4 regions of the Gottfriedia sp. NPDC057948 genome follow, and region 1 is predicted to be linked to each of the others. Evidence: riboswitches for the same ligand, from Rfam matches in the RefSeq annotation. Region 1 holds a riboswitch; each other region holds the start of a gene.
What was found. Region 1 has a riboswitch for S-adenosylmethionine ahead of ACFVRR_RS01155 (LLM class flavin-dependent oxidoreductase). Riboswitches for the same ligand answer to the same signal wherever they lie in the genome.

Region 2: linked by a shared signal. The riboswitch ahead of mtnK (S-methyl-5-thioribose kinase) and the one ahead of ACFVRR_RS01155 (LLM class flavin-dependent oxidoreductase) in region 1 are both predicted to bind S-adenosylmethionine.
Region 3: linked by a shared signal. The riboswitch ahead of metK (methionine adenosyltransferase) and the one ahead of ACFVRR_RS01155 (LLM class flavin-dependent oxidoreductase) in region 1 are both predicted to bind S-adenosylmethionine.
Region 4: linked by a shared signal. The riboswitch ahead of mmuP (S-methylmethionine permease) and the one ahead of ACFVRR_RS01155 (LLM class flavin-dependent oxidoreductase) in region 1 are both predicted to bind S-adenosylmethionine.

What each region holds. Positions count from the first base shown of each region.
Region 1 covers NZ_JBHVPN010000001.1:236,059-241,448, forward strand. Annotated here, with positions in the region: gene ACFVRR_RS01140 (spore germination protein) at 1-14, shown strand, start outside; gene ACFVRR_RS01145 (GerAB/ArcD/ProY family transporter) at 15-1,106, shown strand; gene ACFVRR_RS01150 (Ger(x)C family spore germination protein) at 1,103-2,194, shown strand; SAM riboswitch class I at 2,347-2,453, shown strand; gene ACFVRR_RS01155 (LLM class flavin-dependent oxidoreductase) at 2,634-3,683, shown strand; gene ACFVRR_RS01160 (ATP-grasp domain-containing protein) at 3,699-4,655, shown strand; gene ACFVRR_RS01165 (histidine phosphatase family protein) at 4,912-5,390, shown strand, end outside.
Region 2 covers NZ_JBHVPN010000015.1:65,918-71,307, reverse strand. Annotated here, with positions in the region: gene ACFVRR_RS18725 (pyridoxal phosphate-dependent aminotransferase) at 1-1,134, opposite strand, end outside; gene ACFVRR_RS18720 (carbon-nitrogen family hydrolase) at 1,281-2,063, shown strand; SAM riboswitch class I at 2,127-2,285, shown strand; gene mtnK (S-methyl-5-thioribose kinase) at 2,357-3,532, shown strand; gene mtnA (S-methyl-5-thioribose-1-phosphate isomerase) at 3,539-4,588, shown strand; gene ACFVRR_RS18705 (substrate-binding domain-containing protein) at 4,588-5,390, shown strand, end outside.
Region 3 covers NZ_JBHVPN010000005.1:178,412-183,801, reverse strand. Annotated here, with positions in the region: gene pckA (phosphoenolpyruvate carboxykinase (ATP)) at 1-801, opposite strand, end outside; SAM riboswitch class I at 1,113-1,225, shown strand; gene metK (methionine adenosyltransferase) at 1,436-2,632, shown strand; gene ACFVRR_RS11250 (NAD(P)-dependent alcohol dehydrogenase) at 2,781-3,770, shown strand; gene ACFVRR_RS11245 (hypothetical protein) at 3,893-4,057, opposite strand; gene ACFVRR_RS11240 (hypothetical protein) at 4,160-5,134, opposite strand; gene ACFVRR_RS11235 (MarR family winged helix-turn-helix transcriptional regulator) at 5,296-5,390, shown strand, end outside.
Region 4 covers NZ_JBHVPN010000006.1:144,587-149,976, reverse strand. Annotated here, with positions in the region: gene ACFVRR_RS12340 (DinB family protein) at 1-77, shown strand, start outside; partial or broken gene ACFVRR_RS12335 (SpoVR family protein) at 321-791, shown strand; gene ACFVRR_RS12330 (hypothetical protein) at 870-1,373, opposite strand; gene ACFVRR_RS12325 (hypothetical protein) at 1,570-1,839, shown strand; SAM riboswitch class I at 2,262-2,368, shown strand; gene mmuP (S-methylmethionine permease) at 2,452-3,861, shown strand; gene mmuM (homocysteine S-methyltransferase) at 3,836-4,789, shown strand; gene ACFVRR_RS12310 (efflux RND transporter periplasmic adaptor subunit) at 5,274-5,390, shown strand, end outside.

The DNA of each region.
Region 1 (5,390 bases):
GGGGGCAAAGCTAATTGACCCGTCATTTTTACTATACTGTACTGCTAACAATGATGTTGAACATTATTATCAATGTACCCATGATTTTAATTGGCGAGCGTTTTAATGGGTCTCTTATATCTATGGTGTTAAGTGTTTTGATTGGTGGAATATTTATTTATTTGTTTACGATTGGAATAAGTAAATTTCCTAATAAAGGATTGCCAGAAATTTTTAACAATAGACTACCTAAACTTGTTAAAAACATTTACTTAGCATTTTTAGGCGTAATGTGGTTGGCTTCAGGGGCTTTTGTTTTAATTTCGTTCACTTATATTAGTGTATTGTATTTAAATACTGAGTTAAATATGGGATACGTTTTAGCTTTTTTTCTAGTTATTGTTATTTATGGAGCAAATTGTTATACAAAATCAATCCTCAACGTTATTGAATTAATGGTACTTGTAGCCACTCCAGTTGTTATTTTTATCGTTTACAAAGCTATGGCAAGCAAATATTTTTATTTCGATCATATTAAAAGAATACTCCATTATTTTTGGCAAATGCCAAACTATAGTTCTATTTCAGCTGCTACTTATTTTTTTACAGGCTATATAAATCTAGCAATCCTTAATCGTTATCTTGATACGAAAAAGGTTATTAAATTTGTGTGGATTTTACCTTTAATCGGATTCATTGTAATTAGTTTTACATTTTTCGTCCCAATTGCTTTTTTAGGTATTAAAGGGATTAATAATGTAGTGTTTCCTTGGATCTTCATAACTGATTCTCTAAGAATGGAATATGGGTTTATCGAAAGAGTGCTATATTTGATGCTTTATATATTCCTTTTGTTGTCACTATTATTTAGCATATTAACATGGCATATTGGTTTAAAACTATTTGAAGGAATGTTTTTTAATTATAATTTGAAACCTGCTAAAAAAAGGAAATTTTATGGATATATGATCTTACTATTTTTTGGAGCCGTTACGATGACACTGCAGACATTTACGAACGAAAGAGAATTATCTGATCTAATTAAAATATGGCAAAATATCCGTTTTCCTGCTGAAGTCATATTAGTAGTGTTAATTTTTTTCTTATCACGGAGGCAAAGAGCATGAAACGTATTTTAACGTTGTTGCTAATTATGGAATTAAGTTTTATGTCTGGTTGCCAATTACTCGATGTTGATAAACGTTTTTTTGTCGTAGGGATAGGAATTGATCATACCGATGAAGATGGCGTCTACCTTGTGTCAGTAAAATTAGCCATCCCTACAGCACAAATTGGAGCCGGAAAATCTAAATTTCAAATTATTTCTCAAAAATCAACCTCAGTTTCTGAGGCAATTAGAATAATCCAATCTTTAGTAGATAAAAAATTAGATTTTGCTCAATGTAGGGTAATCGTGATCGATAAAGAGCTACTAGTTGAAAACCAAATTGATTTGATGAAGTGGTTTATTAAACGGCCAGATATTCAAGGTGTTGCTTATGTAGCTGTAGGAGAACCTACTGCAAAAGAAGTTTTATCATGGAGGGTTAAATCAGAGAGATTAGCGGGTAACGCTCTTGTGTTAGCTTTTAATGAAGAATCAAATAGGTCACCATATGTAATGTCAGAGATACTTAATGATTATTATATGCGATTGATAGAAAACGGTATAGATCCATATTTACCTATTATTGAACCGTTCGATAGTTCCTTTAAAATTAATACTTCCGCAGTTTTTAAAGGAACAAAATTTAAAGCAGTATTAAATCGTGATGAAACAAGGATGCTTAATGAGCTCTTAAATACCAAAGTAACAACATTAATTAGTGTTGGAAAAGGAAAAAATCAATTTTACATAAGTGCTGAAAATACGAAAACTGACATGAAAATTGTTATGCCTAAAAATAAAAAGCCATATCTAGACGTTCATATAAAAGTAAAAGGATTCATTGAGGAATCTAAAAAGACACTACATCAAGATAGAGAATTGAAAGAGTATGAGAAAAAAGCATCAATCATTATGAGCTCAAGAACAAAAAAATTTCTAGAACGTCTACAGGAATTAAATGTTGATCCACTTGGACTTGGGTTAAACTATCAAGCAAAATACGGAGTGACAAAAAAAGAAATAAATAAGTGGAAAGAAATTTATCCGAAACTTAAATTTCGAGTAAAAACAGAAGTGAAACTAAAGGGAACTGGTACGATGTATTAACTTCGATTTAATGGCAATGAATAATTGTAAAATTTTATTTTTTCTAATAAATACATCGAAGAAAGCGCTATCTTAATAAAAATGTTTAATTCCCCGTATTGACAATCTGTTTACTAGGATTTATGATTCACTTAAAGAAATTACATAATTCAAACTTATCGAGAGTGACCGAGGGATCAGGCCCTATGACGTCCGGCAACCTCCTTATTTAGGAACGGTGCCACTTCCTGCAGAATGAAATCATTCTGATAGATAAGTCGAAAACATTTGTTTCCGATGCCTCTTTCTGAATGAAAGAGGCTTTTTGTATTCGTAATGATTTACATTGGAGGTTGACATTACTCGTAGTATCTTGATTTTGAGACGAATTTCATAAAACTAAACCCAACTTAACCAATGCGAAAACTAGACAATTTAGAGGGTGAAGGAGAGAATAGAAATGAAATATGGTTTTTGGTTACCGATTTTTGGAGGATGGTTACGTAATGTAGATGACGAAAGCATGCCACCAACATTTGAATATGCTAAAGAGGTCATTCAATCAGCTGAAAGATGGGGATATTCGACTACTTTAATTGCTGAATTATATTTAAACGATATTAAAGGTCCAGAGCATGATTCACTTGAAGCTTGGTCAACAGCAGCGGCACTTGCTGCAGTAACGGAAAAAATCGAAATTATGACCGCGATTCGTCCAGGTTTTCATAATCCTGCAGTAACAGCAAAAATGGCTGCTAATATCGATCAAATCAGTAACGGCCGTTTTACGCTAAACGTCGTTTCTGCATGGTGGGCAGAAGAAGCTCGTCAATATGGCGGTATTTTTACAGAACATGATGAACGCTATGCCCGTACAGAGGAGTTTATTGATGTCCTAAAAGGCTTATGGACAGAAGAAACGTTCAATTATTCAGGAAAATTTTACGACTTAAAAGATACGAAACTTGCTCCAAAACCTGTACAAAGACCAAACCCGATTCTTTATGCAGGTGGTGAAAGTGAAAAAGGTAAGCAAACAATTGTTGAAAAATGTGACGCTTATGTGATGCACGGTGGAACAGTTGAAGAAATTAATCAGAAAGTAACAGATATGAAAGTACGCCGTGAACAAACTGGCAATGCACCTTTAAGTTCTTTCGGTATGGCTGCTTATGTTATTTGTAGAGATACAGAAGAAGAGGCTTTGGCTGAGCTTGAAAAAATTACAACAGTGAAAGATTCAAGCGGTTATGCTGGTTTTAAAGACTTCACGACAAAATCACAATTAGAACAACAAATACAATTACAAGATTACTCAGTTTCAAATCGTGGTCTTAGAGCAAATCTAGTAGGAACACCAGAGTTAATTGCAGACCGAATTTTACAATATGAAGAAGCTGGCTTAGACTTATTATTATTACAATTTTCACCTCAACTAGAAGAAATGGAACGATTTTCAAAGCAAGTTATGCCATTAGTAGAACAAAAACGTAGTTTAATAAAAAGCTAGAAAGGGGATTTAAAGATGAGTAAAGTATATGTAATTCATGAAAATAGTGAGTGGACTGTGCATTTAACAAAAAGATTAGAGGAGCTTGGAGTTCCTTATGAGGAATGGCATCTAGACGAAGGTACGGTAGATTTATCATCAGAACCACCAGAAGGGATCTTTTATAGCAGAATGAGTGCTTCTTCTCATACACGTGATCATCGTTTTGCAGCTGAATTTACTGGGCAAGTATTAGCTTGGCTTGAAGCACATGGTCGTACGGTGTTAAATGGAACGAATGCCTTGAAGCTAGAAGTTAGTAAGGTTTTACAATATTTAGAGTTAAACAAATATGGTGTTAAAACGCCAAAAACGATTGCAGCTGTTGGTAAAGAAAACATTCTTAAAGCAGCTAGTAGCTTTGAAGGACAGTCATTTATTACGAAGCATAATCGTGCAGGTAAAGGGCTAGGTGTCCAGTTATTCCAGAGTGTTGATGCTTTAAAAGCTTATGTCGAAGGACCGACTTTTGAAGAACCGGTCGATGGTATTACACTGATTCAAGAATACATCAAATCACCTGAAAACTACATCACTCGTTGCGAGTTTGTTGGCGGAAACTTTGTTTATGCTGTTAAAGTAGATACTTCGGAAGGGTTTGAACTATGCCCAGCGGATGCATGCCAAATTGGTGATTTATTCTGTCCGGTAGGAGAAGAAGTAGAAGAGAAGCCTAAGTTCCAAATTGTTGAAGGTTTTGACGACGAAATTTTAGAGAAATATAAAGAAGTTCTAGTTAAAAATAGTATTCAAGTTGCCGGAATCGAATTTATCCGAAATGCTGAAGGTGAAATTTATACTTACGATATCAATACAAATACCAACTATAACTCAGATGCAGAAGAAAAAGCTGGGAAATTCGGAATGCTTGAAGTAGCTTTATTCTTAAAGAAGACTTTGGAAGAAAAATATAGTACAACAGCAGCGTCTTAATTTGCAATTATCGCTTTGAAATTAAAAAAGGTTCAAACCGAAGTATAACAAGGGTTTGGGCCTTTTTATGTTCAAATTTTTTTGTTTTTCAATATTTTTTCAAATCTTTTACTTGAAATTAAGAGTAAAAGGCATTCATTTAAGAGGAATATGCTAACGATTAAAAATATAATATTAGATTGTAAGTTAATCTCTAATTTTGAAACAAAACCTGTTACCCGAAACTTATTTTTTAGATTAGAAAAGGGGGATACGAATGAAAAAGACTTTGTATCTAATGAGACATGGACAAACACTATTTAATAGTAGAAGGAAAATTCAAGGCTCGTGTGATTCACCTCTAACAGAATTAGGAATTAAACAAGCAGAGGCCGCTGCATTGTATTTTAAAGAACAAAATATTATTTTCGATCATGCCTATTGTTCTACATCAGAAAGAGCGAGTGATACGCTAGAGATCGTGACAGAATTGTCGTATACAAGATTAAAAGGCTTAAAAGAATGGAATTTCGGAACGTTCGAAGGTGAGAGTGAAGATTTAAATCCACCGTTACCGTATGGTGACTTTTTTGTTAAGTTTGGTGGAGAAGATCAAAAAGAACTGCAACAAAGAATGGCTACTACATGTCAAAAAATAATGGAAGAGGATAATGAAGTGGTATTAGCTGTTTCTCATGGAGCAGCATTGCGAAATTTTATGAGGCATTGGGAACATAAAAGCTCTATTACACAACA
Region 2 (5,390 bases), on a different contig from region 1:
TTCCTTCAATCGATCAATATCTGATAGTAGGCCGACTCTTACATATCCTTCTCCATATTCTCCAAATCCATTTCCGGGAGCGACTGCAATATGAGCCTTTTCAAGTAAAAGATCAGCAAATTCCTGTGATGTAAAACCTGATGGGATTTTTAACCATGCAAAAAACGAACCTGCAGGTGCAGTTACTTCCCATCCAATTTCGTGACAGCCGCTAATAAATACATTTCTACGCTCTTCATAAAGTGCTAATAGTTGTTTTACACTTTCTTGAGATTCAGTTAGCGCAGCAGCTGCAGCTTCTTGAACAGCAGGGAAGATGCTAACATAAAGATGATCCTGTAAAAGATTAATTGCTGAAATAATCTCTTTATTTCCAACTGCAAAACCAATTCTCCAACCAGCCATATTATAAGTTTTAGAAAGGGTATAAATTTCAATCCCGCATTCCTTTGCTCCTGGAGTTTGAAGATAACTTAAAGGTTTTTTGCCGTCAAAACCAAATGCACCGTAAGCAAAATCATGACAAACAGTAATCTGATTATTTTTTGCAAGCGCAACTGTTTCTTTAAAAAATTCTTCAGATGCTATAGCACCTGTGGGATTATTTGGATAATTGATAAATAATATTTTACTAGCATCCAAAACATCTTGAGGAATTAATTTATAATCTGGTAAAAATTGATTTTCTTCAAGTAATGGAAGCATGTATGGAACTGTTTTTGAAAGAGATATACCAGATAAATAGTCTGGATAGCCTGGGTCTGGAACTAAAATTGTATCTCCTTCGTCACATAAACAAAGTGGTAGCTCTACTAATCCAGCTTTTCCACCGAATAATATGGCTACTTCTTCCTCTGGGTCTAAATCAACATCATACTCTCGTTTATAAAATTCTACAACAGCATTTTTTAAAGAGCTCATTCCTCTAAACGGAGAATAACGATGAGTTAAAGGGTTTTCAACAGACTTTTGTAATGCTTTTATAATATGGTCGGGTGTAGGTTGATCGGGATTTCCTTGACCAAGATTAATGACATCATGACCATTATTAATTGACTGATTCACTTTTTGGACTAGTGAAGCAAAAAATTGTTTTGGTAAATTGTTTAATAGTTTACTATGATTCAAGTTAATCACTCCAAAAATATAATAAAATTAATTTGAATAGATCGTTTCTTAATCGACTGATTTTCATGAACGACTGTTGCAATAACTTTCACCATCATATATGCTCGATTTAAAAATGTCTATAAAATTTAGAATAGGGTGAATAAATTGTGATTAAAATTGCGTGTATTCAATCTGACGTTATTTTAGGTGAATCAAAGACTAATTTAGAGAAAATGAAAACTCAAATAAACGAAGCTATTAAAGAAAATATTCGTGTAATCGTACTACCTGAGCTATGGACAACAGGCTATTGTCTGGAAGAAATTGGTTTGCACACAGGTGAACAAGAAGTGATTATTTCTGAACTTCAATCCATCGCAAAATCAAATAATGTAATATTGATTGCTGGTTCGTTCCCAATTGCAAGAGAAAATGGTGTTACGAATACATTAATTGTTATTAGCAGTACTGGTGAATTAGTAAAAACTTATGATAAAGTTCATTTGTTCCAGTTAATGAACGAGCATCACTATCTTCAATCAGGGGAAACAGATGGCCTTTTTGAAATCGATGGATTAACGGCTGCAGGATTTGTTTGCTATGATTTGCGTTTTCCTGAATGGATTGGAGCTCATTCGCAAAAGGGTGCAAAAGTTTTATTTTTTGTTGCCGAATGGCCAATTCAAAGAATGAATCATTGGGAAATCTTACTAAAAGCAAGAGCAATCGAAAATCAGTGTTATGTTGTTGCATGTAATCGAGTAGGAAAAGATTTAGCAAATACATTTGGTGGAGGATCAATGATCATTGACCCTTGGGGAGAGGTAGTAACCAAAGGTAGCACGAATGAAGAAATCGTTTATGGCGAAATTGATTCAAAAAAAGTTGATGAAGTACGCGGTACAATCCCTATTTTTGAAGACAGAAAAGAAGAAATTTACAAAAAGTTTTAAAAAAGTAATTGACAAATTAAAAATCAATAAACTAAAATACGAATATAAAATCAAATATGCGAACTCTTATTTCGAGTAGGCGGAGGGATTTGGCCCGACGATGCCCAGCAACCGACCATAATACCATTGTGAAATGGGGCGTATTGTTTACGCCTGAGCTTAAATGTTCAGTAAGGCACGGTGCTAATTCCAACAGAAAAGAAATTTTCTGGTAGATAAGAGACGAAAGTCAATTAGTATTGCCTCTTTTCGTCTCGGAAAAGAGGCTTTTTATTTTGCAAAATTCAAGGGGGATGAATTTGGTGACTGTCATTGAACGAAAAGAATATAGACCTTTAACAGAAGCAACTGCAATTACTTATTTACAAAAACTTGGCTATTTTAAAAATGAACTATGTGAATGTATAGAAATTGGGGATGGGAATTTAAATTTAGTATTTAAAGTTAATCCAGTAGGAAGCGAGAAAGGGTTAATTATAAAACAGGCTCTACCATATGCAAAAGTTGTTGGTGAAAGCTGGCCACTTACATTAAAGCGAGCTACGATCGAGAGTAATGCGACAAAAATATACAATGAGTTAATCCCATTACATGCACCTAAAATTTTAGAGCATGACGAAGATCAAGCCGTAACTGTAATGGAGGATCTTTCACACTTACAAATTCTACGAAAAGGTTTCATTGAGAAAAAAAGCTATCCGTTTTTAGCTGAACATATCGGTGAATTTTTAGCAAAGTCATTATTTTTCACTTCAGACTTTGGAACTTCACCAGCTAAGAAAAAAGAGCTAGAGTATCTTTTTAATAATCCTGACTTATGTGATATAACAGAAAATCTTGTGTATACAGATCCATTTTTTAACAGTGAAACAAATAGTTTTGAAGAAGAATTAACAGAAGAAATTAAAGAACTATGGAATGATGCAGATCTACAAATTGAGGTTGCGAAACTAAAATTAGATTTCTTATCGAAAAAAGAAGCTTTATTACATGGTGATTTACATACGGGAAGCATTTTCGTATCTGAAACAGAAACAAAAGTAATTGACCCGGAATTTGCATTTGTCGGACCAATCGGATTTGATTTAGGGCAAATTCAAGCAAATTTACTTTTTCAACTTTTCAGCCGTACTGAACTAAAAGACGAAATTATTGAACACATTTTAAACATTGAAAAAGTGTTTAATGAAACATTTATCCGACTATGGGAAGAGCATAGCGTTAGACCATTTAACCAAAAAGCTCTAATAAAAGAAAAGTTAGAAGGATATTGGGTGGATGCAATTGGGGTTATTGGATGTGAATTAATCCGAAGAAGTATCGGTCTTGCTCACGTTGAAGATATTGATTCACTGGAACATAATCAAAAAATTGAAGCAAAGAAAAAAGTCTTAAAATTCGGAGTTTATTGTATAAAAAATAGATTTACTATTAGAAATATTGGAAATTTACTTATTGGATTGGAGTAATAATCGATGACTGCATTACAGCAAATACCTGAATCATTACAATGGAACGGTGAAAGTTTAAAAATTTTAGACCAAACTAAATTACCAACTGAAATACGCTATTTTGATGCAACGACATTATTAGATGTACGTGAAGCAATCGTAAAATTACAAGTAAGAGGAGCACCAGCAATTGGTTTAGCTGCTGCGTATGGACTATATTTAGGTGTTCGAGAACTTCAAACTGAACAAGTTAATGAATTTCATCAACAAGCTAGATTATTAGCGGATGAACTAATTAGTGCTAGACCAACTGCAGTAAATTTAGCATGGGCCGTTGAAAAACTAATTAGCTCTAGTAAAGAAGCAGTGACAGTATCCGAAGCTAAATTAATCATCATGGAAGAAGCAATTAAATTACATGTAGCAGATGAAGCAACTTGCAAAGAAATCGGTGAAAACGCATTAACATTATTACATGACGGAGCAGCAGTATTAACTCATTGCAACGCAGGGAGTATCGCGACAAGTCGATACGGAACAGCTTTAGCTCCACTTCACTTAGCAAAAGAAAAAGGCTGGGAAATTTCGGCTTATGCAACAGAAACAAGACCAGTATTTCAAGGTGCAAGACTAACCTCTTGGGAATTGAACCAAAGTGGTATCCCGGTTACATTATTAACTGATAATATGGTCGGCTACTTATTACAAAATAAAAAAGTAGATGCAGTTATTGTTGGTGCTGATCGCATTACTGCTAACGGAGACACTGCTAATAAAATTGGAACATTACAATTAGCAATTTTAGCTAACTTTTACCAAATCCCATTTTATGTAGCTGCTCCTTTATCAACAATCGATTTAACAATCGAAACAGGGAATGAAATTGTCATTGAACAACGTGATCGTACTGAAGTAACGCATATCGGAAATGTTCAAATTGCCCCTGAAGGAATCGATGTACTAAACCCAGCGTTTGACGTGACGCCGAATGAATTAATAACTGCGATTATTACGGAAAAAGGCATTGTTTCTAGCGATTATAAAGAAACGTTTAAAAGTTGGGAGGAAGAGTAATGAAAAAAATTATTGCAACACTATCAATTGCATCAGTATTATTAACAGCTTGTGCAAATGAACAAAATGTAGTTTCAACCAAAAAATCTGAAAATGCTAGTACTGAAGTAAAGAAAGTATCCGCAAGTAGCAATTCTGAAATTCCTGAAGCAATAAAAAAGAAAACAAAAATTGCTTTAATTATGGAGTTTTCAATTGGAACTTTTTCTTCACAATATATCGATGGCGTGAAAAAACAAGTTGGGAAATTTGGTGGAGAAGTACAAGTATATAATGCTGATAATGATTTAGCAAAGATGGCCTCCAATTTAGATACAGCCGTCAATTCTAAGGTTGATGGAATTTTAATCGATCATGGGCGAAAAGAAACATTAGAAAAAGGTGTGAAAAAAGCGTTAGCTGCAGGCATTCCAGTTGTTTCTTTTGATAGTGATTTAAATATTCCTGGTGTTACAGTAATTGACCAAGATGATTACAGTTTAGCATGGAAAAGTTTAAAGAGTTTAGCAGAAGGATTAAACGGAAAAGGGAATATCGCAACAATTTGGGTAGGTGGTTTTACACCGATGGAGCGCAGAAAAGTTATTCTTGATGCATTTTATAAACGTTATCCGAATATAAGAGAGGTTGCCAGATTCGGAAAAGCAAGTAGTAATACGATGCTTGATACACAAGCTCAAGTAGAAGCTTTATTAAAGAAATATCCTAAAGGTCAGCTTGATGCTATTTTTGCAACTTGGGATGAGTTTGCAAAAGGGGCTACAAAAGCAATTCAACAAGCTGGACGTAATGAAGTAAAAGT
Region 3 (5,390 bases), on a different contig from region 1:
TTCAATATTGAATACACCATTATCTGACCAGCCGTGCTCATCATCACCGATTAACTTACGGTCTGCATCAGCAGATAATGTAGTTTTACCAGTTCCTGAAAGTCCAAAGAATAATGCTACATCGCCTTCGCTACCTACGTTAGCAGAACAGTGCATTGGTAAAACATTATTTTGTGGTAATAGGAAATTCATGATTGAGAAAATAGATTTTTTCATTTCTCCAGCATATTCCGTACCACCAATTAAGATAATTTTCTTTTCAAATGATACAATAACAAATGCCTCTGAATTTGTTCCATCAACTACTGGGTCTGCTTTAAATGTTGGAGCAGAAACAATTGTAAATTCTGCTTCATGAGTTTGAAGCTCTTGCTCAGTTGGGCGAATAAATAATTGATGAGCAAATAAGTTGTGCCATGCAAATTCGTTAATTACTTGGATTGGTAAACGATACTCCGTGTCAGCACCAGCAAATCCTTTAAATAAGAATAATTCGTTACGATCTTTTAAGTAATTAAGTACTTTGCTATATAATTTTTCGAATACGTCAGCAGAGATTGGTTGATTTACTGAACCCCAATCGATTAAATTTTCAACAGATGCCTCTTGAACAATAAATTTATCTTTAGGTGAACGTCCAGTATATTTGCCTGTTGAAACGCTAACTGCTCCTGTTGACGTTAAAATTCCTTCTTGTCTTGTTAGGACTTTTTCAACTAACTCAGAAACGCTTAGTTGGTTATACACTTGATTACTAGTAAGTAATTCGTTTAATTCAAAGTTTACATCAACTGTCTTCATATACTAATACCATCCTTTAAATATAATTTGTCTGCCATGTAGGTATCTCGATAAATAGTATAACACATTTATTTTAATAGTGTATACTATTAGTTGGCAAAATGTGTTATGAATTTGATTAAAAAATAAATTTGAGTAAACTTTACTTATCAAATGATGTAAGTTATTAAATGTAAGTATAATAATTAGTAATTTCCCATTAAATAGAAATGAATGTAGAGATAAAGTTATTGTAGAATTATGTTTAAGTTATGATGAAAATTGTTGACAAGAAAGTGAAATTTTAATATGATACTTTTCATACGGATACTCTCTTATCCCGAGTAGGTGGAGGGATACAGGCCCTACGAAGCCCAGCAACCTCACTTTTAGTGAAAGGTGCTGAACCTGATGCAAGACTTTTTTATGTCTTGGACGATAAGAGCGAAAGGCAAATAACCAAGAACCCTTTCCTCATGTAATATTTGATAAGAGGAAGGCTTTTTTTTTGCTCAAAACTTAAATACAGTGGCAATTTCGTAATTTACACTGAGTTATCTTTATCTTAAATGGGAAACATAGGAATAGGAACAAACTTTTTATTCTTATGTTGAGAAAAAAGAGATCCGTCACATTCAATTTAGGAGGGGACTCAATGTCACAACGTCGTTTATTTACTTCAGAATCAGTTACAGAAGGACATCCAGATAAAATCTGTGACCAAATCTCAGATTCAATTCTTGATGCAATTTTAGCAAATGATCCGAATGCTCGTGTAGCAGCGGAAACTTCAGTTACAACAGGTTTAGTACTTGTTGCAGGTGAAATTACAACTTCTACTTATGTAGATATCCCAAAAATCGTTCGCGAAACAATCCGTGAAATCGGTTATGACCGTGCAAAATACGGATTTGATGCAGATACATGTGCAGTTTTAACTTCTATCGATGAGCAATCAGCAGATATCGCTCTAGGTGTAGACCAAGCGTTAGAAGCTCGTGAAGGTAGCATGACAGATGAAGAAATTGAAGCAATCGGTGCAGGAGACCAAGGTTTAATGTTCGGTTTTGCTGTTAATGAAACACCTGAATTAATGCCACTTCCAATTTCATTATCTCACAAAATTGCTCGCCGTTTAACTGAAGTTAGAAAAAATGAAACAGTTTCTTACTTACGTCCAGACGGAAAAACTCAAGTAACAGTTGAGTATGATGAGAACAACAAACCAGTTCGTATTGATGCAATTGTTGTATCAACACAACATGGTCCAGAAGCTACTCAAGCTCAAATTGAAAATGATATTAAAGAACTTGTAATTAAACCAGTGGTACCAGCTGAGTTAATTGATGAAAACACAAAATTCTTTATCAACCCAACAGGTCGTTTCGTTATCGGTGGACCTCAAGGGGATGCTGGTTTAACAGGTCGTAAAATTATTGTTGATACTTACGGTGGATATGCTCGTCACGGTGGTGGCGCATTCTCTGGTAAAGATGCAACTAAAGTTGACCGTTCTGCTGCTTACGCTGCACGTTACGTTGCGAAAAACATCGTAGCTGCTGGCTTAGCTGATAAAGCTGAAGTTCAATTAGCATATGCAATTGGTGTAGCTAAACCAGTTTCAATCGCTATTGATACTTTTGGTACAGGTAAAGTTTCAGAAGAAAAATTAGTTGAAGTAATTCGCAACAACTTCGACCTACGTCCAGCTGGAATTATTAAAATGCTTGACCTACGTCGTCCAATTTACAAACAAACTGCTGCTTATGGTCACTTTGGCCGTACAGATATCGATCTTCCTTGGGAGCGTACTGATAAAGCAGAAGTTTTAAAAACTGATGCAGGTCTATAATAAATGATTAAGGCTGAATATGGCATATGCTATATTCAGTCTTTTTTGTTTAGTTAGATGCACACTGTTTTTTCTACATATAGGTATACTTAAAAATCATTTTTCATAGGTTTAAATGACTCAATTAAAGTTTGTAATGGAGGAACCTATGAAAGCGATTATATGTACAAAATATGGTCCACCAGAAGTTCTTCAAATAACAGAAGTTGAAAAACCAAAAATAAAAGATGATGAGGTATTAATTAAAATACACGCAACAACTGTAACCGCAGGAGATGTAAAACTTCGAAGCTCCGATTTTCCTTTTATGTATTGGCTACCTTCACGACTTATGTTTGGCCTCACTAAGCCGAAAAATCAAATACCAGGTTGTGAGCTTGCTGGAGAAATAGTCACAGTTGGCAAAAACGTAAGAAATTTTAAAACAGGTGATCAAGTTTTTGGATATAGTGGATTTACTTTTGGAGCTAATGCTGAATATATCTCTTTACATAAAGAAGGTGTTCTAGCTAAAAAACCAATAAATATGTCCTTTGAGCAAGCTGCAGCTGTACCTGTTGGGGCGCTTACTGCATTACACTTTCTAAGGAGAAGTATTATTCAAAATGGACAAAAAGTACTTATTTATGGTGCTTCAGGAAGTGTTGGAACATATGCAATTCAGTTAGCTAAATATTTTGGTACAGAAGTTACCGCATTATGTAGTACATCAAATTTAGAATTGGTAAGGGCTTTAGGCGCAAATGAAGTAATTGATTATACAAATAAAGATTTTGCTAAGAGTAAGAAAACTTATGACATTATTTTTGATACGGTAGGAAAGAGCTCCTTTTCAAATTGTAAAAGATTGCTTAACAAAGATGGCGTTTATTTATTAAGTGCTGTATGGAAGCTTTCAGTTTATTTTCAAGCAATATGGAGTAATTTGATTAGTGATAAAAAAGCTATTTTTGGTGTAGCAAATATGAACAATGAAGATTTAAATTATATAAAAGCACTTATTGAAGAGGATAAGTTAAAAACTGTTATTGATCGACAGTACCCGCTTGATCAAATTGTTGAAGCACATCGTTACGTAGAAAAAGGGCATAAGAAGGGGAATGTTGTTATTAACATTCGAGGAATTTCAGACTGTTGACAAACGCTCGCTTTCTTCGTTAAACGCCTGCTTGTTCCGTGCTCATTACCATTTTCGGTAACACTGCGCCTCGAAAGCCTACACAAAGAAATCCCTCAAAATGACCTTTTGAGGGATTTTTTTTATAGATTTTCATTTTGCTGTCTGATTTCTTCTCCAGCTAACATTATATTAGTCGTTTCAATTTTACGGTGCTCATCCACAGAATGCCCTGGATCGAGATTATTAAGGTCTGCTTGTATTTTCATTTGCTCTTCGTTTATGAGGGGTTTATTTTTTTTACTCAATTATATTACCTCCATATAAATAGTAGAAAGTCGATGAAATTCATCGTTGTTTTAGTCTTAACGAATTGACTAACTTCATTCAACTTTATGGAAGTAATTGATTTACTCGCTTAATTCATTAATTAATTTTTGAAAGGTGAGATAAGAAGGCTTAATAGTATAATCATCCTTCATAATTCCAAATTGATGAAATAGGTCGTCTTTTGAACTATCAGCATCCCTTAAACCAAAAAATTCATAATGAGTGATATTTAGTTCCTGACGCAATGAATAGACTGTTCGAATAATTTTCTCAAGTACGATTGATTGTTGCTCATATGACCTTTCAATTTGTATAAACGGATTTTTCCCGGTTGGCCATCCATTCTCTGTAATGTGAATTGGAAGAGTGGAAGGGAAACCATTACTATTCAATGTTTCTCGAAATTTGCGTAGTATGTTTTCTACTGAAACAGCAACTTCCTCAATTTTTAATGGTTCCTCAAATACATCCACATAAAAATTATGGCCTACATAATCAATTGAATGAATTAATTCGTCCCCACCAATTTTCATTAGATTTTCCCAAAAATGTGGAATCGTCTTTTCACCCTCAGGAACCGAGCCAAATCCAATTTTAATAGGTAAATTGCTTTTTTCAATTTCTTCTTTTACAGTTAGAACGCCTTGTACAAGCGCTTCTAATACATATGGTTTGGATCCATCCATAAACGATAAATTAGGCTCATTCGTTATTTGAATTGAATCAATGAAAATTCCATATTCTTTAATTACTTTACGAACAAAATTCAACCAATAATCCAATGACAGGCTTGGATCCATAAGGCAGCCAATTGTTAAATCACCTAATAAACCTGCTTTTTTATATCGATTTAGAGCGTTAAATACTTTTTCTTCTGTTTCTGGTCCCATATAGACAGCATACATTCTTGGTAAAAGCTGATTAGCATTACCCTTTAGCTCTTTAAGAGCAGATGATATTTTTTTATAATTATCATCGGGACCTGTAGCTAATCCTATAGGAGTACCAGCTAAGCTAAGTGGATAGATACCAAAAGTTAATCCAGTTGAATTCATCTACATCACCCCTTCATTTAAATAGTAAATAAATATTTACTTATTAAATTGGTTTTATTTATTTAAATATGATAATATCGAATTATATCTCGGGTAAATAATAAACTTTTATTTACCATATGTCAATTTATAAATTTTTTCCTAGAAAGGTTTGTAATAAAATGAATTCAAATCCAAATCAAATTGCAGAGAAGTTTATTCAACTACTTCCTCTAGTTTTTAATAAGTTTAACAAGCCGGGCTCAAAAAACTATTT
Region 4 (5,390 bases), on a different contig from region 1:
ATCATTTAGGTGAAATCGTACTAATACGCAGATTATTTAGTGCTTGGCCACCACCAACCGGAGGATATCCTGCCTAAACTTTGGATCAATAGTGAATTCATGGAAGCCAATTGAAATTCACTATAAAGGTTAGTTGAGTCAACAATTGGGGGGCATTTCATAGTTCATTATGACTAACGCATGTGTTCGTATTATAAGGACAACTAGTTAAATTACTAGTTGTCCAATTTTTTTATGGTCTTATGACTAAAGTAGTCAGGGTGGTAGCAGAAGTATCAAAGAAGCATGCAGAATATCAAAAAGAAGATCGTTGAGAGAAACAAGGCTGGGAAAGTTTTTGGCACATTCGCATCATGCGTGAACTAAATCTCGATTCAAATGAAGCAATAGAATATGGGAAACTAAACGCAGGAGTAGTTCAACCTTCTAAAACAAGTATTAATCCATACTACTTAGGACTAAGAATGTTTGAAGATATTGAAGAGCGATATAATAATCCAACAAAAGAAATGCGTGAGTTGGGTGTTAAACCTGGCAGCGGAAGAGATAAAATGTTTGAAGTACGAGAATTAGAATCTGATAGTTCATTTATACGAAACTACTTAACGAAAGATCTTGTCATGCGAGAAGACATGTATTTATTCCAGCGACAAGGTAAGGAATATAAAGTTACTGATAAAGCATGGGAGAATGTAAGAGACCAACTTGTTGTTAGTCGGGTAAATGGCGGATTCCCATATATCGTTGTTCAAGAGGGCGATTACTTAAAAAATGGTGAGCTTTATTTGAAGCTTGAATAAAATTTCCTAAAGGTTGTCTAATTAGACAACCTTTTTAGTTCAAAAATCAATATTTAAATTTAACAGATCCTATTTATTAAAAATTACTTGGACATCTCTTGTAGAAAGATCAATTTCCTTAATTACTAAGTCATCATACCAATCACCGAGAGCAACTACTCTCTTAAATGTATCAATATAAAACTCTCTTGAAAAATTTGTTTCATAAAAATCTATATTTTTATTATTTCGATATTCGCGCATATATTCTTCAGCAAATTGTGGAGCGTCAGACCAGAATTTTTTGACATTATTTTCAATGCAATTATTAATATATTTGATACATTCTTTATCATTTTCAATTTTTAAAATGTGTTCTTTAAATTCACCATCTTCATCCAATAGAAAACCTTTATCATCACTATAAAATTCCTCTAATAAACTAAAATTTACAATAAAATGGTCTACGTGATCTCTAAATGTTTCATCCATAATTCTATTTTCAGCAAATCGTTCAAATGCCTGTTCTTCCGACTCAGCATTGACAGCTACACAAATATCTGGACCCGCATACACTACAAATGTTTTCTCCATTGTTTTTCTCCTTCGTATCGAATTTATATCTTCTTTAATCGTAATAGAAATACTGATAAAAAACTAGGCGAACTAAACAAAAACGCTCCTTATCATGTTTATATAAAAATGAAATTCAATTTATTAGGAGCTTGAAAAAGAAAGAATTTTAGAATTTAATAATACATATTTTATATTTTTTGTAGGGGGGATCGTATTGCAACTAATTCTTTCGTGGATTAAAGACGCGCCATATAAAGGGAAATCTGTAGATAAAGACAACAATGCCTTAAATGGTTACTTCTTAGCAGAACAAAAGAAAAAGAATTTTGTTAAAGTATACTCAAATGGCCACCTTATGACCTGTTATAAGTTCCCAAAAATAAAAATACCATTTAAGTCAAAAATGCATAGTTGGGAGAATCTTTCGTTCTGTGGGTATGTGGTAATGAAGCGAATTTTTGTTAAAATATTATTACTTTTATGAGGTTTTAAATAGAGTTTATTTAAAGAATTAAATGAGATAAGGTGTGGATTAATTTTGAAAAAAGAACAAAAGGCTCTTTTTAAAGAAATTGAAAATATTCAAGTAAAGTCTATGAGAGAATCGCCTTCGTGCCAAGCTTTTAAGACATTGTCTTATCTTTAGAAACTAAAAATATCTACTATTATAGAGTTGCCATTCACAGACTTAGAAAATCTAATTTTTTGAATTCTAGGTTGGTAGTCTTAATTTTTGTCTGTCTAAAAACTGAAAAAAACCTAAATTAAAACCTTTTGGGTTTGGTGGTTTGACAGTTTCGTTCATAAGAAATGATAAAACAGTAAGTCAATAATAGATAATTTTTTAAAAAAACAGAATTATCTTGACAATTATTGAATGGATTGATATGGTTATAAAAAAAATATTTCTTATCCAGAGAGGTGGAGGGACTGGCCCTTTGAAGCCTCAGCAACAGGTCTGCTTAAGTAGACACTGTGCTAATTCCAGCGGGTGATAACCTGATAGATGAGAGCTTCCGTTTTTATTTGTCAGTAGCGCACTCTTTTTTAGAGTGCGTTTTTGTTTTTTCTGGATAGTAACTAAAGGAGAGTAGTAATGGGGAACAAAAATGGGCAAGAATTTCAAAGGAACATGCAAGCACGTCATTTAGTCATGCTATCACTTGGTGGGGTGATTGGAACTGGCTTATTCTTAAGCTCGGGCTACACTATTCAACAAGCTGGCCCGTTTGGAACAATACTATCCTATCTGATTGGTGCGCTAGTGGTTTATCTAGTTATGCTATGTTTAGGAGAGCTTTCCGTACATATGCCTGAAACGGGCTCATTTCACAGTTATGCAGTTAAATACATTGGACCGGGTACAGGGTATACAGTAGCCTGGTTGTATTGGTTAACTTGGACTGTTGCTTTAGGTTCTGAATTTACAGCCGCAGGATTACTTATGAAGCGATGGTTTCCATCGATTAATGTTTGGATATGGAGTGCTATTTTTGCTATTTTGATCTTTGTATTAAATGTCATGACTGTTAAATTTTTCGCCGAATCCGAATTTTGGTTTTCATCGATAAAGGTTATAGCTATTGTGATTTTTATTGTTTTAGGAGCAGCGGCAATGCTAGGGTTTCTTCCGATGAGTCATTCAAAAGCAGCACCATTATTTTCTAATTTTACAAGTGGAGGTTTATTTCCTCATGGTGCTACGGGTATTATAACAACGATGCTTGCGGTTAATTTTGCTTTTTCGGGAACAGAATTAATAGGCATTGCAGCGGGAGAAACCGCGAACCCGGAAAAAATGATACCGAAGGCCATTCGAACTACTCTGTGGAGATTGATCATCTTTTTTGTAGGAACGATTTTTGTTTTATCTGCATTATTGCCTATTTCCGATGCTGGTGTATTAGAGAGCCCTTTTGTTGCAGTTCTAGAACGAATTGGGGTGCCATATTCAGCTGACATAATGAATTTCGTTATCTTAACAGCTATTTTATCTGCGGCAAACTCAGGCCTTTATGCCTCTTCTAGAATGCTTTGGTCGCTTGCTAATAAGAATACGATATCTCCGATTTTCGGAAAAATGACGAAGCAAGGTGTTCCAATCAACGCCGTCATTTTCAGCATGGTGGGTGGAGCTTTGGCTTTGCTCTCAAGTATTTGTGCACCAGATACTGTCTATATCGTACTTGTTTCCATTTCAGGTCTAGCAGTAGTTGTAGTTTGGATGAGTATTAGTGCTTCCCAGTTCCTATTTCGCAGACAATTTTTGAAAGAAGGAAATTCTGAAAAGGACTTGATTTATCGGACACCACTGTATCCATTAGTACCAATTGCTTCTTTTATCCTTTGTCTGGCATCGTGTATAGGAATTGCATTCGATCCAACACAGAGAATTGCCTTATATTGCGGCATACCGTTTATTTTGTTTTGCTATGGAAGTTATTATCTAACAAAAAATTTTAAAAAGAGGGGCGTAGATTATGTCGAACAAAGTCAATCCAATTGATGCTATATTATCCCAACATCCCATTATGCTTCTTGACGGAGCATTAGCTACAGAATTGGAGGCGCATGGATGTAATTTGGACGATCCCCTTTGGTCGGCACGTGTGTTACTAGAAAATCCGGAACTGATTTATCAGGTTCATTCGGACTATTTTCGTGCTGGTGCGGACTGTGCCATAACAGCAAGCTATCAAGCTACTATTAGTGGTTTATCCGCGCGTGGAATACAAGAACAGGAAGCTTTGGAATTAATTAAGAGAACGGTGTTACTTGCAAGAAGGGCAAGAGATGATTTTTGGAAGGAAAATAAGCAAACGAATAGGCCTAAACCATTGGTTGTTGCATCGGTTGGGCCGTACGGGGCTTACCTTGCAGATGGTTCAGAGTATGTAGGCAATTATGGTGTGACAGATAAAACATTAGCAGACTTTCACCGTTTAAGAATGTCAGCGTTAATAGAAGCAGGTGCAGATCTATTGGCATTTGAAACGATCCCTTCCTTGCAAGAAGCAAGAGTATTAGATATATTATTACGTGAGTATCCAGAAACATATGCGTGGCTTTCCTTTTCATTAAAAAATGAGAAAGAGATTAGTGAAGGTGTGAAACTCGTAGAGTGTGCAAGAGTTTTTGAGAAAAGTGAACAAATTGTAGCGATAGGCATCAATTGTGCGCCAGTAACCGTTGTGACTGGTGCAATACAAGAGTTGAGGGCAAACACAAAAAAACCGATTATTGTTTATCCAAACTCTGGTGAAACTTATAATCCAGAAACAAAAACATGGCATGGTCATGAACAATGTAACGTGTTGGATATTCAATCTGAAGAATGGTACCAAGCAGGTGCACGTTTAATAGGTGGATGCTGCAGAACGACACCTTATCACATTGAGGAGATATCGAACAAGTGGCGTTCTTCCAAGTATTGAACCAATTTTTCGTAATTAAAGTTAACGAAGAGGTTAATTTAGTTATTCAAAAAATAGTTCATATTGCTGAAAGTTATTAAATTAACACATGCGTATGTTGTATAAAAAATCGGCCAAATAGTCGATTTTTTTATTGTACTAAAATGCAGATTCGTTGAATAAGAATAGTTTAATTTTTGTGGGGAAAAGACGGAACTAAGGGTGGACGTATAGGTATTTTCTTCTCAATCGTACTAAAGATTAAATATGAAAAGTGTAAATAAGCAATATTTTTGTAGATTTATATATCGATAAATACAAGTAACCCCCCCTTCAATAACATAGAAGGGGGTTATTTATTTGCTCGAAAATTAAGAGTTTTAAATGGCTTTGAATATGACCATCATTCTCTCCTCATTAATTGATTTTTTATTAAGGGAAATTTAAGGTACACAATCCAAAATAAGCGTAACAAAATCTCAATAATGGAGAGGAGAAAAGAAAATTGAAAAAGTGGGTTATTATTTCAATTATTGTTGTTGCTGTTGGAGGAGGAAGTGGTTGGTTCATTTATAGTAAGAGTCAAGCAAATCAAGCCCAAAATGTGATGGCTACAGCACAA